DNA from 4 places in the Glutamicibacter soli genome. Region 1 is predicted to be linked to each of the others. Evidence: riboswitches for the same ligand, from Rfam matches in the RefSeq annotation. Region 1 holds a riboswitch; each other region holds the start of a gene.
What was found. A riboswitch is a leader RNA that binds a small molecule or an ion and turns the genes downstream of it on or off. The one in region 1 is predicted to bind S-adenosylmethionine.

Region 1 (4,195 bases):
AATCAAGGCGACGAGCAACGGGGCCCAAATGGCTCCGCCTGCTTCCGCGGCCACCTCGCCCACCAGCGCGTACACGCCGGCTCCCAGGATGTCGCCGAGGATGAACAGGTACAGCAGGGGGCCGGTGATGCCCTTCTTCAACTTGCTTTCGGTATTGACGCTCATGGCTTGGCCTCTGCTTCCTTGGTGAAGAAGGAGACCTTTCCGTTGGACTCCAGGATGGCGAGCCTGATCGAGCTGTATTCCTCGATCCCCGCATGGCGTGCCAGCATGCTCAACTCGTCGAGGCCGATGCGTTCCCCGCTCAATGCCCGCCGGTCGATCACGCCGTCACGCACGAGCACGATGGGCCGGCCCAGGGTGAGTTTTCCGATCCTGGGCCAGCGCATATTGGCATAGGACAGGACCACTGCCAGGACGATCATGGTGAGCGCGGCCAATAGGCTTCCAGTCAGCGACCGGTCTTCCATGGTGATGCCCTGCTGCACCAGGTCCCCGAGGGCGACGAACAGGATCAACTCGAACGAGCTCAGCTCGCCCAGGGTGGAACGGCCTGCGGCACGGGTCACCAGCCACAGGACCACGAAGGCGATGGCGGCGCGAATGACAATTTCCATTAGGGAACCCTCCAGGTGGTGAACGGTACGTTGACGGTGGAAGCGCCGACTTCGACCTCGAGGTTCCCGTCGGTGCGCAAGTCCCACTGGTCAGAGGCCCGGCCTGTGATGCGAACCAGCATTTGCGTGGCCCCGGGTTGGGGAGCAACCTCGAATTCCACCGCACCGGCCGCGTCGGAACTTTGCGATTCCGGGTCCGGGAAGACCGCCAAGTCCTCGAAGAACAACAGGTAGTCCTCGGCGAGGCGCAGCTTACAGGTATCGGGCAGCGGTTCGTCGGAACTGACAAGTATTTCCAGCTCGACCTCATTGCCTGCCCGCGCCACCAACGGGTGGCGCACGTGGACTTGCATACGGTCCTCGGACTGGTCGGTGCTGGATTCCACATCGAACGCTCCAAGCGCCGCGGCCGCGACGATGGCTGCGACGATGAGGATGATGATCCGGCTCACGATGCGTCGCGTGCGGTGAGCAGTCTCGTCAATGACATCGTCCAACGTTGAATCAGAGACCTTGGCGTTGTGAATATTAGTCATCAAAACTCCTTGTGCCCATATTTGCCGAGATTAGCCGCGGCCGGTGCCGCTCTCCACGGAAGACGGATGTTCACAGCAGTTATCCAGTACGCCGCAACCGTCCGTTGTTTCTGGCAGTCTGCGCAGGTCCATTGAACTTCGCCCCCTCGGGTGGGAAGGTTGCCGGAGAAAGGAGAAACGCATGCCTGCACAGGACGTAATTGCCCAAGACCAGCTCAACGAATACCTCCAGGGGATGCCGCAGTGGCGCCAGATCCCCGGAGCCATTGCCGCGGTTTTCGAGACCAAGACCTCCGCGGCCGCGATCGAGCTTTTCAGCGATATCGCAAGCGCCGCAGAGATGGACAACCACCACCCCGACGTGGACTGGCGCTACAACCGCGTGTTCGTGACAACCACCTCCCATGACGCCGGCGGCCAGGTCACCACCCGCGACATTGCGCTGGCCAGCAAGATCTCCGAGCGGGCCGCGGCCCTCAGGGCCAAACCCCGCGTCGACCTGATCCGCGCAGTGGAGATTGCCATCGACACCGACAAGCCCCAGGAGATCGCGGAGCAATGGGCCGCCGGGCTTGGGTACAAGTCGCTGGAGGACGGCAGCATCGCCGATCCCCACGGTCGCGGCCCGGCGATCTGGTTCCAGAAAACCGACACTCCCAATACGAACCGGCTGCACTTGGACGTGTGGGTTCCGTATTCGGAAAGCGGTCCGGTGCTCACGAAGCTGGAAGAAGTTGGCGCCCACTCCGACGGCGATGCCGTGCCGTCCTTCACCGTCATCACCGACGCCCAGGGCAATCGCTTCTGCATCTGCACCGAGGTCGACCGCTAGCACCGAGCGAACTGCAGTCAAAGGTGGACTTGTCCACCAGAGTCGATGGCTGATCCGGTGTCCGTACCTGTGAAGGCATGGGCACCGGATCTGCTGTATCCGGCGCCGCGGCCATACTGTCGGTAGCTGCGGGTTAGGCTGGATTCCAAGTTCAAGAGCTGCGACGCAAAGTACCTGGCTGGTCGCACGGCAACCCTCCTCATCGAGCGGGGTGCCCCAGGGGAAGAACCGACCCGGACAAAAGTCCCGGGTAAGTCGGTGGGCCAGTCCGGCACAATAGGTGCTCGGCCGGCTCCCTGAGCAGGAGCGAACAACAATGCAGAACCCAGAATTCTCGATCAATCACCCAGAAGGCACCCTGCAGGAACGGCTGTGGAACAGCGTGGTCATGGACTACCCATTTTTCGGAGAACGTCCGGTCGAGCAGTCGGCTTACCGGCAGGCAACCCGCAGCGGGGAATTCGCCAGCGGCAAGCTCAGCGAGACGCCGGAACACCTGCAGAACTACATCCTCCGCTGGATCGCCGCAGGCTTCACACCTGAACTGTATTGGGCCGTCAGTTTGGGAATCAGGGAAGCAGCAGCGCACGCACGTCGGCGTTGCAAGAGTCCGGAGGACCTGCTTCGCCTCGAAGATCGGATGAGACGGCTGGGCATCTTGGCGCCCAACCCGAGGGCAGGGCAGCTCTACAAGGAACTGCAACGCGATGAGCGGGGTGGGGCGGTTCTGGTGGACCGCTGCTACCCGGCGCATGTTGTGCAGCTGGAACCGGAGGAATGGGCGGAGTTTCCGCAACGGTTGCTCTTCGGCCGGCCATCTGCCGCGCTTCAGCAGTTTATTTACGGTGACCCGCTCCATCAAGGGATCACCAACTGAATCGCCCCACGGCAGGAACGCCTTCAAGCGGCAACGATGCGGTGCGCTGGCGCAGCAGGGGGATATTCCTCCCCGGCAAGGAGGAAGGCGCGGCCTACAACCCCTTGCTGCCGCCGTCCTGTTCAGCTTCCGGATCTTGTCCAAATCCGCTGGGCGCTTCGTAGCTCCCTGCCACCCCGGGGAACCATCCGAAGGATGCGTCTTCGCTGAATTCTTCCGGCTCGTCAAGATCCGGGTCGTTGGTTCCCCCGAGGAAGTTTCGCGTGAGAGTGGCCGCATCGCCCATAAGCTCCGCGGCGGCTTCGAGCAGATGGGCGTCACCCGGAGCCTGGTTCGCGACTGCCGCGTTGAGGATGGATCGGCGAACCAATTCCCTGGTGAACGAGGCAGTCGTTCCATCGACAAGGTGCGCAAGCTGTTGCACGGTGTCGGAGCTGGGCTTCAGCTTGGCTGCGTATAGTTCGAGCAGGGCAATACGTCCTTCGAGATCCGGGCGTGGAATCTCCACTGCAAGATCGATGCGCCCGGGGCGCTGCACCAAGGCGCGCTCCAGGGAATCCACGCGGTTCGTGGTCAGCAGGAAGGTGACGTCCGCGTCCGGTTCCAGGCCGTCCATGGTGTCGAGGACTTCGAAAAGCAGCGGCTGGGGGCCGTGGCTGAAGCTGCGGTCTTCGGCGATCAGGTCACAATCTTCCAGTACGACGATCGATGGCTGCAGCGCCCGCGCCATGGCGGCGGCTTGGGAGATGTAGGCCAACGAATCGCCGTTGAGCAGGATGACAGTGTGGTCTTCAGCCGCCGAGGCCAGATACCTGACGGTGTGGGTTTTCCCGGTGCCCGGCGGGCCGTAGAGCAGGACACCGCGTTTGAGATGCGCACCGAGCGCAGTCAGGACATCGCGGTGGGTTCCGACGCCGAGGACTTGTTCCTCAATGCGTTCACGCAGGCCGTCGGGCAGCACGAGCTGTTCGCGCGGGAAGGGTTCGCGCCGGTGGAAGGCGACTCCGGCGTTCGATTCCTGGTACTCGTTGCCCTTGAACGAGATGACCTGGCCCTTGAAGATGCTCGAGGTGCGCAACCCGTTGCGAAATTCCTTGAGGAATGCGTCGGTCACCTGTTCGTCGGGGGACAGGATCTCCAATGCAGCTTCGGGCTTCCCGTACTCCGGATTGGCCTTCCGGATCAAAACTGCCAGCGGGCTGGAGTGGTAATGGAAGAGGTGGATTCCCAGTGTCAGGAATCGACGCTGCTGGTCCGGGCCCACGGCAAGTGAAGCGTAGGAAGGCTCACCCACAATACCCATGTGGTTCTCCGGCATCAGCAGATCGGCCAG
Region 2 (4,195 bases), 430 kb from region 1:
CAGCGCTGATCCGGCCACGGTTCCCCAGAGCAACGCTTGGAGGGAGACGAACATGACACCCACTATAGTTGGCGGTCAGCCAACCCAGTAGGTGCCCTGGAAATGCCGGCCGGGGCTACCCTTCCGAGGACATGTTGCTGAAGCGCGAGTAATGTCCCTGGAATGCCACGGTGATGGTCTTGGTGGGACCTGCACGGTGCTTCGCGATGATCACGTCGGCTTCGCCCGGACGGTTCTCCTTGTCGTACACATCGTCGCGGTGCAGCAGGATGACCATGTCGGCGTCCTGCTCGATCGAGCCCGATTCGCGAAGGTCCGAGACCATGGGCCGCTTATCGGTACGCTGCTCGGAACCACGGTTCAGCTGCGACAGCGCAATCAGCGGCACGTCGAGCTCCTTGGCCAGCAGCTTGAGGTTACGCGAGAACTCGGAGACTTCCTGCTGGCGCGATTCCACACGCTTGCCCGAACTCATCAGCTGCAGATAGTCGAGGATGATCATGCGCAACTCGTTGCGCTGCTTCAGGCGTCGGCACTTGGCGCGGATTTCCATCATGGACATGTTCGGCGAATCGTCGATGAACAGCGGGGCCTCGTTCAGCCGGCCCATGGTGGTCGCGATCTTGGTCCACTGCGCGTCCTCCACCGAGCCCTTGCGCAGGTCCTGCAGCTGGATGGATGCTTCCGCCGAGAGCAGGCGCATTGCGATCTCGTTGCGGCCCATTTCCAGGGAGAAGAACACGGTGGCCATGTTGTGCTTGATGGCCGCGGAACGGGCGAAGTCCAGCGCGAACGTCGACTTGCCCACGGCGGGGCGGGCCGCGATGATGATCATCTGGCCGCCCTTCAGGCCCTGGGTCAGCTCGTCGAACTCGTAGAAGCCGGTGGGCACGCCGGTGATGCCGTCGCCGGCGTTGGCGGCGTTCTCGATCTCGTCGACGGTACCCTCGATGATTTCGGACAGCCGCACGTAGTCTTCGCTGCCGCGGTTCTCGGAGACCTTGTAGACCTCGGCCTGCGCCTCGTTGACGATGGCATCCACCTCGCCGTCGGGCGAGTAGCCCATCTGGACGATACGGGTTCCGGCGTCCACCAGGCGGCGCAGCACGGCGCGTTCGCGCACGATTTCCGCGTAGTAGCCGGCGTTCGCGGCGGTCGGCACCTGCTGGATCAGATTGTGCAGGTAGGCGGCTCCGCCGACGCGAGCGATCTCGTTGCGCTTGGTCAGCAGGTCGGCCACGGTCACGGCATCCGCGGGCTCGCCGCGGCCGTACAGGTCGATGACCGCCTCGTAGATTGCTTCATGGGCGGGACGGTAGAAGTCGGTGCCGCGAAGGACTTCGACGACATCGGCAATGGCGTCCTTGGAGAGCATCATGCCGCCAAGAACCGACATCTCGGCTTCGATATCCTGCGGCGGCTTGCGCCCCGCATCCGATGCTCGCTCTTCGTAGATCGGCTCTGCGCTCATTACAGACACTTCCATCCCCTATGTACCCGCCGGGAAACCACTTTTGCCATGTCGGCAACTGTCCATCGTGTCAGCACCAACCGACAGTTGGGCCCGGAGCCCTTGTGGATAGTCTTTCCCAGTGCCAACACTAGGTGGGTTATTAACAGAGGTAAACCCTGATATCCACAGAATATGTGGATAACCTACAACCTCCTGTGGATTCCCCTGTTCACTACGTGGGGATAATCCTGTGGATTACCCCACTTAAATGCCGGACATTAGAACTTGACTTGGGTATTTATGTTTTCACAGCTGTGGATAGAGAGTTAATTTTTTCCACTGCACACAGGCTCCGAAAACGTTATCAACAGCCAAAATCCCGGAATCAAGGTGTTTTTCACAAGTTATCAACCCCAATCAACAGGCTATCCACAAAGCTGTGGATAGTGCTGTGGATAGCAGCTCCGTCATAATCGCGTGATGAGCGGTGGAAACCCGCAGGTCGGCGAACTCCAGTCCATGGATACCGGGCATCCGGGCCCGGAGCTGCGCAGTTTGGAATTAAAAACGCTGCGGCGCGAAGGATGATTCTTCGCGCCGCAGCGTCTGGTGATGTCAGTTAAACGAGTTCGGGCACTGGCAGTGAGTGAAATCGCGAATCGTGGAAGATCTGCGGGGAATGGTTGGAGAAGTCATGACCGTGGACCTCCAGGAAGATCACCCAATGGTCGCCGGCTTCCACTTCGTTGTAGATCGAGGTCTCCAGCCAGAGGGTGGATTCCTGGATGAACAGGGCGGCTTGCTCAGTCTCATGGGTATCTACGCCGGCAAAGCGGTCGCCGTGCTTTGAGGCGATCTGCCCGCAAATCCCGTCGTTGCGCTCGCTGAGCACCGAGACGCCGATACGCTCCGCGGCACGCAGCTTGGGCCAGGTGTTGGAGGTTTTCTGCACCGCGAACATGACCAGGGCTGGCTCCAGCGATACTCCGACGGTAAAGGACGACGCGACGAGGCCGGTTTTCTCCCCGTCAATGACGGCGCAGAGTGCGGCGACGCCTGATGGATGCTGCGCGAAAACCTTGCGCAGGGTCAGCGGGTCAAGATCCTGATTCAAAGACATGGCTCGATTCCTTCGGGTCGTGCCCAACGAGCGGGAACGTCCGGCAACAGCCCGTGGAGTTCACTTCTGCGCGCTGCCAGATGTTTGCACACTCGATGTGCGGTACTTGTGCCACGCGTTCTTGCGTGGGACCGAATCCTCACCTGGAGCACCCCACTACCGTTGAGAGGGTTGCCGGCCAGCAAGCCAGGGCTTATAGCTGACGCTCTTGATTCTGGTTAAAACCATATTGCTCGTTACGCCGCACGGTCAAACATTTCACTTCTCAAATCGCAATATTCAAGAAATTGTTCGACTTCTTCGGTAATTTCCGTGTTCCGATCATCCTTTTATTCGGAAGTTTCAGTCATTTTGCACGCATCTCCAGCCAACTTGTGCGGTTTGATTTCAAAGAATGCAGCGGGCCAAGGCAATCAAGCCGCTGGCTTCGTACATCTGCCATGCCGAGGGCAGGCGTCGCCCAAGCCCCCACAGACTTGCAGAACCCGACTCCCCGGACACCCCCGGGCGGTCCACAGCGATTCTTCCGCCAGAAGTACCGCCGCGCTGGCGGCCAGCCCGCCCGTCACGAAATGACGTTTCGAACGAACTTCACCGGTTCCGCGCCGGCATTCACGTAGGAATAGGACTGCGAACTGGGGTAGGTTGCATGTTCCCCCGCGTTCAGGTCCAGGACCGTCGAGGCGAACTCAATGAGCAGCTTGCCGTGAACTACCAAGATCATTTCCGACCAGCCTTGGGGATCGGGCTGGGCGTCATATCGTTCGCCGGGCGCAAGCACCCACGTCCACAATTGCACCTCTTCGCTGGCGGGGGCCGACCCCAGCAGCATCGCCCGACTCTGCGGACTACTCCCCTTCCACGCCAGTTCATTGATTTCGGAACGGGCCGCAGTAGGCGCGGTCACCAGATCAACGAAGCGAATTCCCAGCGCTTCCGCCAATTGGTCGAGTCCCGCCAGGCTGATATTCGCCTCGCCGGCTTCGAGGTTGATGATCGTGCGTCGGCTGACCCCCGAGCGCTGCGCAAGAATTGCCTGGCTCAGTCCCGCGCGTTTTCGGAAGTCGCGGAGATTGGATCCAACGTTGCGGAGAACCGGAGAGTCACTGGAATCTTGCATGTGCACTATTCTGCACTATATGATGTGCAGAATGGTGCACATTTCTGCCATACGGGAAAATTTTTCACTCAGCAGGCAAGATGCCGCCCTCCTTGCCATCACGTCCGTTTGGGGCGGAACTTTCCTGCTGATTCACTTGGCCATGCGCCACAGCGGACCGATGTTCTTTGTCGGCGTCCGATTTGTCATCGCAGGCTTGGTCGCCGCGGCCATTTTCTCGAAGTCGCTCCGCAGGATCACCGGCAGGGAGTTATGGGCCGGAACGGCCATCGGCGTGATGATCTTCCTGGGTTATGGGCTGCAGACCCAAGGGCTTCAAACCATCAATAGCAGCACTTCGGCGTTCCTGACAGCGCTGTACGTGCCGATGGTTCCGCTGTTGCAATGGCTGGTCTTTCGCCAGCGCCCCCACACGATGGTTTTGCTCGGGGCGGGTCTCGCCTTTGTCGGACTACTGCTGCTGGCTGGACCGGGTGCCGTCACCCTGGGCTTGGGCCCTGGA
Region 3 (4,195 bases), 760 kb from region 1:
TCTCGATCAACTGCTGGCGGCGGGCATCATGAACAAATTTTTTGTTCAATTCGGCCAGGATCCGCTCTTCGTCCTGCGTCGCCGGGAAGGCGGTAGTCCGTTCGCTCATGACAACTCCTCCAGCATCTGCGCGTGCTTCCAATGGGCACGCAGGTTCTTGATTCCGTCGCTGCCCGCGCGGCGGGCGGCCGCTTCGGAACCTGAAAGGATCTGCGAGATCTGCGCGTAGCTCAACCCGCCCAGGTACCGGTAGGCGAGCACGAAACGCTGCTTCTGAGGCAGCGCCTTGACCGCCTGCCACAGTTCTCCATCCATGATCCTGGCTTCGGGCCGTCCCGCCTGCCCGACTTCTGTCTCGGGCAGCACCTCGGCCAACACCTCGGACGGGTTCTTGCGCAGTTCGTCGATGGCCTTGCGATGGGCGATGGTGACCAGCCAGGCCTGCACGTTGGCATCATCCGGCAGATCCGGATAGGCCTTGAGCGCGGCTAGGAACGTTTCCGACCACGCATCCTGGGCGCGATGCTCATCCAGCAGGGCACGGCACACACGCAGCACGGCCAGCCCATGGTCCTGGACAATCCGTTCGAACGGTATCTGCATGGCTCTCCCGGCAGCTGCTTCCCCTTGCGGGCTCTCACCTTGTAAACGTACCGCAGGCGCCGTTTGTGAGGTCGGGAGCGAAAATTTTTTGCTCCGCGGCGCCAAGGCGCAATCGGAGAAGCCAGCTACAGGCGCACCGTGTCCAAGTCAGCGGCGATTTCTTCCAGCCGCTTCAGGTCGATGTCGATCACTTCGCCGTTCTCCACGCCCTGGGGCTGCCGGCTTCCGGCGAGCGCGTCGCGGATAGTGCGCATGGTCGCGCCGTGGCTGACGACCATGATCCTGCGCCCCGCGTGCTCCTGCACCAGCTGGAGCAGCGCAGGCAGCGCCCGGTCAAGGATCTGCTGGTGGGTTTCCAGTTCGTGCTGCACCTCGGCGGCTTCCAGATCGCTGACCTCGGCCATGATGCGCCCCTCCAGCGGGCCGAAACTGCGCTCGGTCAGGGTGTGCACCGCCGGTCCGGTCTCCGCCCCAAGCTGCTCGGCGATCAGCGCCGCAGTCTGTTGGGCGCGGGCCAGCGGGGAGGCCAGCAGCAGATCCCAGCCTTTGCCCTTCAGGAAGCGCCCCAGGCTGCGTGCTTGGTGGCGTCCGGTCTCGTTCAGCTCGATATCGGTGCGGCCCTGCAGGCGGCCAGCCAGGTTCCAGTCGGTCTGCCCATGTCGTACCAATGCCAGCGCGGTGTCCATGACTCGAGCATAAGCGCAGCGCAAAGGTATCGAAGAATCTGTGGCGAGGGAAGCAATACGCAACGTTACGACTCATAGTTGGGTCATTTTCGGTCATGTTGCGAAGATTGTTACAACCATCCCGAGCGGCCGAGAGATCTGGTTCGATGACGCCGCAGCAACCTGCCACAGCCGGTGGATACGGTGCTACCGCCAGAAACGATGGAGCTGCTTTCCGCCTACCCGGCGTTCAAGCGACATTGACCGGGATTCCTGCCTCGATGGCTTCCGTGTTCGGCACGGAGGCCAAGAACGTATCGACAAGGAGTCATAAGCCACCATGGCAGACCACAAGTTTGGATTCCGCACCCGCGCGCTGCACGCCGGAGGCACCCCCGATGCCGAGCACGGCGCCCGCGCGGTGCCGATCTACCAGAGCACCTCGTTCGTCTTCAAGGACGCCGACGATGCCGCGAACCTGTTCGCCCTGCAGAAGTACGGGAACATCTATTCGCGCATCGGCAACCCGACCGTTGCCGCGTTCGAGGAACGCATGGCCTCGCTGGAAGGCGGCCTCGGCGCGGTAGCCACCGGCTCCGGCATGGCCGCGGAGTTCGTCACCTTCGCCGCGCTGGCCCAGGCCGGCGACCACATCGTGGCCTCGGCCAAGCTCTACGGCGGCACCATTACGCAGCTGGACGTCTCGCTGCGCCGCTTCGGCATCGACACCACCTTCGTCGACTCCAACGACCCGGCCGATTTCGAGGCGGCGATCGGCGAGAACACCAAGGCCGTCTACACCGAGGTCGTGGCCAACCCTTCCGGAGACATCGCGGACCTGGCCGGACTGGCCGAGGTGGCGCACCGCCACGACATCCCGCTGGTGGTCGACTCCACGCTGACTCCGCCGTACATCCTGCGCCCGATCGAGCACGGCGCGGACATCGTGATCCACTCGGCCACCAAGTTCATCGGCGGCCACGGCACGACCCTGGGTGGCGTGGTCATCGAATCAGGCACCTTCAACTGGGGCAACGGCAAGTTCCCGACCATGACCGAGCCGGTGGCCAGCTACGGCAACGTCTCCTGGTGGGCCAACTTCGGCGAATACGGTTTCCTGACCAAGCTGCGCAGCGAGCAGCTGCGCGACTTCGGCCCGGCGCTGCCGGCGCAGTCGGCCTTCCAGCTGCTGCAGGGCTTGGAGACCCTGCCCCAGCGCATGGACAACCACCTTTCCAACGCCAAGCAGGTCGCCGCCTGGCTGGAAGCCGACGAGCGAGTCACCTACGTGAACTACGCGGGGCTGGAATCCCACCCGCAGCACGAGCAGGCAGCCAAGCTGCTGCCGATGGGCGTCGGCTCGGTCTTCAGCTTCGGCGTCAAGGGCGGCCGCGAGGCCGGCGCCAAGTTCATCGACGCGCTGCAGCTGGCAAGCCACCTGGCGAACATCGGCGACGCCCGCACCCTGGTGCTGCACCCCGCCTCAACCACCCACCAGCAGCTCAGCGCCGAACAGCTGGTCGCCGCCGGCGTTCCGGAAGACCTGATCCGCCTGTCGGTCGGCCTGGAGGACGTCGAGGACATCCTCTGGGACCTCGACCAGGCGCTGGCCGCCTCGCAGGAAGGCACGCTGGAGTCCGACTTCGCGGCACCGGCCTACGACGGAGCATCCTGCGCCGTTCCCGCCGCTTCGAAGGGAGCGAACTAATGAGCACCGCTGAACGCACCTGGCAGGGCCCGGGCGCCGCGCAGCGCCTGAACATCCTGCGCGACACCAAGACCATCGCGATTGTCGGCGCCTCGAACAAGCCCTCGCGGGCCAGCTACTTCGTGGCCACCTACCTGCTGTCCTCCTCGAAGTACAAGGTGTACTTCATCAACCCGGTGCTGGACGAGATCCTGGGCCAGCCGGTGTACAAGTCGCTGGCCGACCTGCCGGAGTCCCCGGACCTGGTCGAGGTGTTCCGCAAGCACGAGGACATCCCGGGCGTGCTGGACGAGGCGCTGGCGGTCGGGGCGAAGACCCTGTGGCTGCAGCTGGGCACCTGGCATGAAGAAGTGGCCCACCGTGCCGAGGCCGCGGGCCTGAACGTGGTCATGGACCGCTGCGTGAAGATCGAGCATGCCCGCTTCCACGGCGGGCTGCGCCTGGCCGGATTCAACACCGGCGTGATTTCCTCCAAGCGCCAGCTGCTGGCCTAGGGAATCTCCGGGACGAACACGGCGGTGCCGCCCTTCTGAATGAAGGGCGGCACCGCTGTGTTGTCTTTTTCGGCGCTACTTGACCAAGTAGCCGCGCAGGTCGTCCAGGATCTGGTTGGCGCCGGTCGGGCCCAGGCCCAGGAACCAGACGTCGTCGTTCACGCGGATGGCCTGGCCGTCCTTGACCGCCTGCATCTGGCCCCAGAGCGGACCTTCCACCGCGGCCTTCTCGCCGGTGGCTTCCGGGGTTCCGTAGGAGGTGTAGAACAGCCAGTCGGAGTCGGCATCCGCCAGGTTCTCCGCGGAGATTTCTGCGGCCAGGTCGTCGATGTCCTGGTTGTCCGGACGAGAGAATCCGGCGTCGGCCAGGATCACGCCGATCAGAGACTTGTTGGCATACAGGCGGATCTTCTCCGGCATGAAGCGCAGCAGCGAGATCTTCGGATCGCCCTCGACGTCCTCGTTCAGCGCGGTGGCCTTGGCCTGGTAGTCGTTCAGCACGGAAACCGCCTTGGTTTCCTCGCCCAGCGCCTCGCCGGCCAGCAGGAAGTTCTCCTTCCACGGGAAGCCCGGGCGGATGGAGAAGACGGTCGGGGCGATCTGGTTGAGCTGGCTGTACAGCTTGTCTGCGCGCAGCTGGGAGCCGATGATCAGATCCGGGTTCAGCGCGGCGATGGCCTCCAGGTTCAGCTCCTGGATGGTGCCCACGGTCTTGGCATCCTTGA
Region 4 (4,195 bases), 140 kb from region 1:
ATCAGCCGCGCCTTGAACACCCACGGATTGTGGTTGCCGGCGGTGCGGGCGTTGCGCCAGTGGCGGTCGAGGTTCTTGGACACGCTGGTGGCGGAGGCGGCCAGCGCGTCGAAGGCGTGGGTGAGCGCGGTGAGCACCAGCGGGGTCAGCACCACCTGACCCTGGGCGGAGGCGAGCTCGGCCGCGTCGTTGGCGGCCTCGTCCTCCTGGATCGAGCCGCCGGAGTGCAGCGCGATCGCCGACTCGTAGGCGCCCTGCAGGGCGTGGGAGACGCGTTCCACGGTGGCCGCCGCGGCGAAGGCGGCCGCGGAGACCTCGCCGATGACCTGCAGCAGCTGCGGATCCTGCCCGGCGATGTTGGCCGCGGCGTGGCTGAAGGTGCGCTTGCGGGCCGCCAGCTGCGCGGCGAACTCGCGTTCGGCGGCCTTGGCGGAGCCGGCGAGCACCGCCAGCAGCACCTGCTGGTAGAACGCGGTCTGGTACTTGAAGCGGGTGTCGAACTCGATCAGCTCCTCCACCGCCGCGCCGGTGAAGGTGGAGGTGCCGGTGCCGGTGGTGCGCTGGCCGAAGCCGTCCCAGTCGTCGGCCAGGGCCACGCCCGGCTGGTGTCGGGAGACCGCGGCGATGACGCGGGTTCCGGTGTCGGTGCGCTGCGCGTAGGTGTCAAGCCAGTCGGCGAAGATCGATCCGGTGGAGTAGTACTTGGCGCCGGTGATCGTGAAGCCGCCGGAACCGTCAGGGCTGACCTTGGTGGCCACCTCGCCCACTGTCACCGCTCCGACCTCCGTCCAGGAGTTGCCGGCCAGCTGGCCGGCGGCGAAGCGGGCCAGCCAGGTATCGCGCGCCGGACCCGGGGCGGCGACCAGCCGGTCCTCCACGAACGCGAAGTGCGCGCGCAGCGCCTGGGCGATGTTGGAGTCGGCGGCGGCCAGGTCGGTGAGCAGTTCGAACAGCTCGGGCAAGGTGGCGCCGGCGCCGCCGTGGGATTCCGGGACGCGGATCGCGCCGAAACCGGCGGCGGCGAGGTCGGCGACCTCGCGGTAGGGCAGTTCGCCGGTGCGGTCGCGGTCGGCGGCGCCGTCGGCGATGGCCTGGAAGTGCGGGGCGAAGCGTTCGCGCAGCCCCGCCAGGCGGGATGTGGACAGGGCGATCATCTGGTGTTCCAATCGGTGTTGCAGGCAGGGTGGCGTAGGCGTCCAGTGTCTAGGTGTACAGCGAGAGCGGCTGCGATTCGCCGCGCAGGAAGTAGGCGCCGACCTCGATCTTCTTGTAGTCCACCGGGTCGTGCAGCGAGTGCGTGCGCACGTTGCGCCAGAACAGGTCAAGCCCGACGTCGCTCTTGGTGGAGGAGGATCCGGTGACCTCGAAGATGCGGTTGGCGACCTCCACGCCGGCCTCGCTGGCCACGACCTTCAGCTCCGCGATCGCCACCGCCAACTCGGCGCGCTGCGGCTGGCTGACTGCCCCGCCCAGCACCTGATCGAAGCGGCGGCCCAGCTTCTCCGCCAGCGCGGCCACCGCGGCAGTGCGGGCCTTCAGCTCCCCCACGGTGCGCTGGAAGACGACGTCCTGCGAATAGGTTTCGGCCTGCGAGAGGAACCAGGCGTTGGTGCGCCCCAGCAGAATCTGCCGGCCCCGCGCCAGCGCGCCCTCCGCGATGCCCAGGTAGAAGTTCGCGAAGGCCAGCTGGATGCCCGGGGTGAGCAGGGTGGCCACCGGCTCGTCGGTGACCGGGCCCAGCACGTCGGACGGCTCGATGCGCACGTTGCGGTACACCAGCGAGTTCGAGGCGCTCAGCCGCTGGCCCAGATAGTCCCAGTCGTCGACGATCTCCAGCCCCTGCGCATCGCGCGGGACCACGAAGGCCAGCAGCTCGCCGGTGCCTTCGACCTGGGCGTTGACGACGATGACCTCGCCCACCCCGGAGCCGGTGGAGAAGCGCTTGGCCCCGTTCAGCCGGTAGCCATCGCCCTCGCGGGTCAGCACCAGGTTCGGGTCCACCGGGTTGACCGAGTCGCCCCACAGCCAGCTTCCCTCCACGGTGCGCCGCCACCAGTCGGCCTGCGCCTCGGCCGGGGCGTAGAACGCGATGGAAGACTGGTTGATGTAGTGGTAGGCCAGCAGCTGGGAGATCGACCCGTCGGCGGCGGCCAGGATGCGGATGACCTCGAAGGCGGTCTCGAAGTGCCCGCCGGCTCCGCCGAACTCGGCAGGGACCAGCAGCTCCAGCAGCCCTGCCTCGCGCAGCAGCTTCACCTCGGCGAAGGGCTGCGCGTTGGCGCGGTCGCGGGCCAGCGCGTCGGCGGCCAGGGTGCCGGCAACCTGGCGGGCGACGGCGCGCCAGCGCTCCAGTTCGGCCTCGCTGGCGGTGCCGGTGTACGGGACGCGGGGCAATGCGGTGACGGTCATGATCGGGCTCCTTGGAATTGGACTTCCGAGGGATACCGGGACGCGGCCCGGGCTCCATCGAACCTGGCGTTAGCACTCCCTGCGGATTGCAGGCTTGCTGCGGCGTCGCGGAGCCAGGTCTCTCAGCCGCTCTGGATGGTGTGCACCGATTCAAGCACGCCGCCGAAGCCGGAGGGAACCGCCCCGTCACGCGGCGGAACGCACCGCAAAACTGCGTCATATTGGGAGTTTGGAACCCGCGCCGGGCCCAGATCGCGACGGCGCGCGGCAGCATCCAGCCGTCGCACGACGTCATATTGGCGCACGCAGTGCCCGGGCCCGGCGGGCCTTGCTGCTAGCGGGAGAGGAAGCCGAGCAGCAGGTCGTTGACCTCCTTGGCGTGGGTCCACAACAGCCCGTGCGGGGCGCCATCCACCTCGTGGTACTCGGCGGCGGGCAGCGCCTCGGCGAAGCGCCGGCCGGTGACGTCCACGGGCAGGATCCGGTCGGCGGTGCCGTGCACGATCAGCGCGGGCACGTCGATCTTCGGGATGTCGGCGCGGAAGTCGGTGGTCCAGGTGTACTGGGCCGCGACCGAGGCGTAGGGCGAGGCGGCATAGGCCAGGGCCTTGTTCGCGGCCAGCGCCTCTTCGCTCAGCCGGTTGCCCAGGAAGGTCTCGGTGTTGAAGAAGTTCTCGAAGAAGCTGCTGAAGAACGCGTAGCGGTCGGTTTTGGCGGCCTCGGCCATCGGGTCCAGCGCATCCTGCGGCACACCCTCGGGGTTGTCATCGGTTTGCAGGATGAACGGTTCCAGCGAGCCGAGGAAGGCGGCCTTCGCGACGCGGGCCGAGCCGTAGGTGGACAGGTAGCGGGCTACCTCGCCGGTGCCCATGGAGAAGCCCACCAGCACTGCGTCCTTCACGTCAAGCGTTTCCAGCAGCGTGTGCAGGTCGGCGGCGAAGGTGTCGTAGTCGTAGCCGACGGCCGCCTTGGAGCTCTTGCCGAAGCCGCGGCGGTCGTAGGTGATGACCCGGTAGCCGGCGCCGAGCAGCGCCGCGGTCTGCAGCTCCCAGGAGGATCCGTCCAGCGGGTAGCCGTGGATCAGCACCACCGGCTGCCCGGAGCCGTGGTCCTCGTAGTACAGCTCGATATCGGTGGTGTTCTCTTCTCCGACTTTCACGGTTGCCATGCTGGCCCTTTCTCCGACGAAGGTCGCGGCGGTTGCCGCGCTGCCTCCCACGCTAGGCATCGGTCCTCGACGGTGGCAAGGGTTTTGCGCAAAGCGACAGCGAGCGCTTCAGCGCAGGTAGGTCCGTGCGACGCTGAACGCGGTGCGCTCCAGCAGCTTCAGCGCGTCGGCGGACAGCTCGGCCAAACTCGCCGGGCCCGGAGCGATCGAGTAGGCCGCGAGGATTCCGGCGTCGGCCAAAACCTGGTCTTCCAGGCTGACCGATCCGGCGATCACGATAACGTCTCCCCCGGCGGCCTGCAGTACCCCGGATACCACCTTGCCCTGCAGGGACTGCGAGTCCAGCCGGCCCTCGCCGGTGATGACCAGATCCGCGCCGCCCATGATGCGGTGGGCGTCCAGCACCCGGGCGACCAGCTCCCACCCGGGGACCAGGTCGACCGCGAAGTAGCTGCCCAGGCTGAAGGCCAGGCCTCCGGCGGCGCCCATGCCTTCTCGGTCGCGCAGCACCCGGCCGGTGGCGGTTTCCAGCACATCGGCCAGCCGGCCCAGCCCGGCGTCGAGGGTTGCGACATCCTTCAGGGAAGCACCCTTTTGCGGCCCGAAGATCGCTGCGGC

Region 2: another riboswitch for S-adenosylmethionine. It lies ahead of ACTX90_RS17995 (flavin reductase family protein); the one in region 1 lies ahead of ACTX90_RS15915 (hypothetical protein).
Region 3: another riboswitch for S-adenosylmethionine. It lies ahead of ACTX90_RS01325 (O-acetylhomoserine aminocarboxypropyltransferase/cysteine synthase family protein); the one in region 1 lies ahead of ACTX90_RS15915 (hypothetical protein).
Region 4: another riboswitch for S-adenosylmethionine. It lies ahead of ACTX90_RS16575 (acyl-CoA dehydrogenase family protein); the one in region 1 lies ahead of ACTX90_RS15915 (hypothetical protein).

What each region holds. Positions count from the first base shown of each region.
Region 1 is NZ_CM125969.1:3,355,867-3,360,061, reverse strand. It holds gene ACTX90_RS15935 (APC family permease) at 1-165, opposite strand, end outside; gene ACTX90_RS15930 (DUF421 domain-containing protein) at 162-617, opposite strand; gene ACTX90_RS15925 (hypothetical protein) at 617-1,153, opposite strand; gene ACTX90_RS15920 (4a-hydroxytetrahydrobiopterin dehydratase) at 1,335-1,985, shown strand; SAM riboswitch class IV at 2,135-2,248, shown strand; gene ACTX90_RS15915 (hypothetical protein) at 2,302-2,862, shown strand; gene ACTX90_RS15910 (AAA family ATPase) at 2,957-4,195, opposite strand, start outside.
Region 2 is NZ_CM125969.1:3,790,634-3,794,828, forward strand. It holds gene ACTX90_RS17985 (ZIP family metal transporter) at 1-54, opposite strand, end outside; gene dnaB (replicative DNA helicase) at 116-1,471, opposite strand; gene ACTX90_RS17995 (flavin reductase family protein) at 2,073-2,573, opposite strand; SAM riboswitch class IV at 2,671-2,787, opposite strand; gene ACTX90_RS18000 (helix-turn-helix domain-containing protein) at 3,139-3,693, opposite strand; gene ACTX90_RS18005 (DMT family transporter) at 3,836-4,195, shown strand, end outside.
Region 3 is NZ_CM125969.1:257,916-262,110, reverse strand. It holds gene ACTX90_RS01340 (methylated-DNA--[protein]-cysteine S-methyltransferase) at 1-109, opposite strand, end outside; gene ACTX90_RS01335 (RNA polymerase sigma factor) at 106-603, opposite strand; gene ACTX90_RS01330 (histidine phosphatase family protein) at 729-1,289, opposite strand; SAM riboswitch class I at 1,403-1,497, shown strand; gene ACTX90_RS01325 (O-acetylhomoserine aminocarboxypropyltransferase/cysteine synthase family protein) at 1,609-2,976, shown strand; gene ACTX90_RS01320 (CoA-binding protein) at 2,976-3,470, shown strand; gene ACTX90_RS01315 (ABC transporter substrate-binding protein) at 3,546-4,195, opposite strand, start outside.
Region 4 is NZ_CM125969.1:3,499,638-3,503,832, forward strand. It holds gene ACTX90_RS16570 (acyl-CoA dehydrogenase family protein) at 1-1,154, opposite strand, end outside; gene ACTX90_RS16575 (acyl-CoA dehydrogenase family protein) at 1,204-2,409, opposite strand; SAM riboswitch class I at 2,461-2,551, opposite strand; gene ACTX90_RS16580 (alpha/beta fold hydrolase) at 2,744-3,577, opposite strand; gene ACTX90_RS16585 (glycerate kinase) at 3,686-4,195, opposite strand, start outside.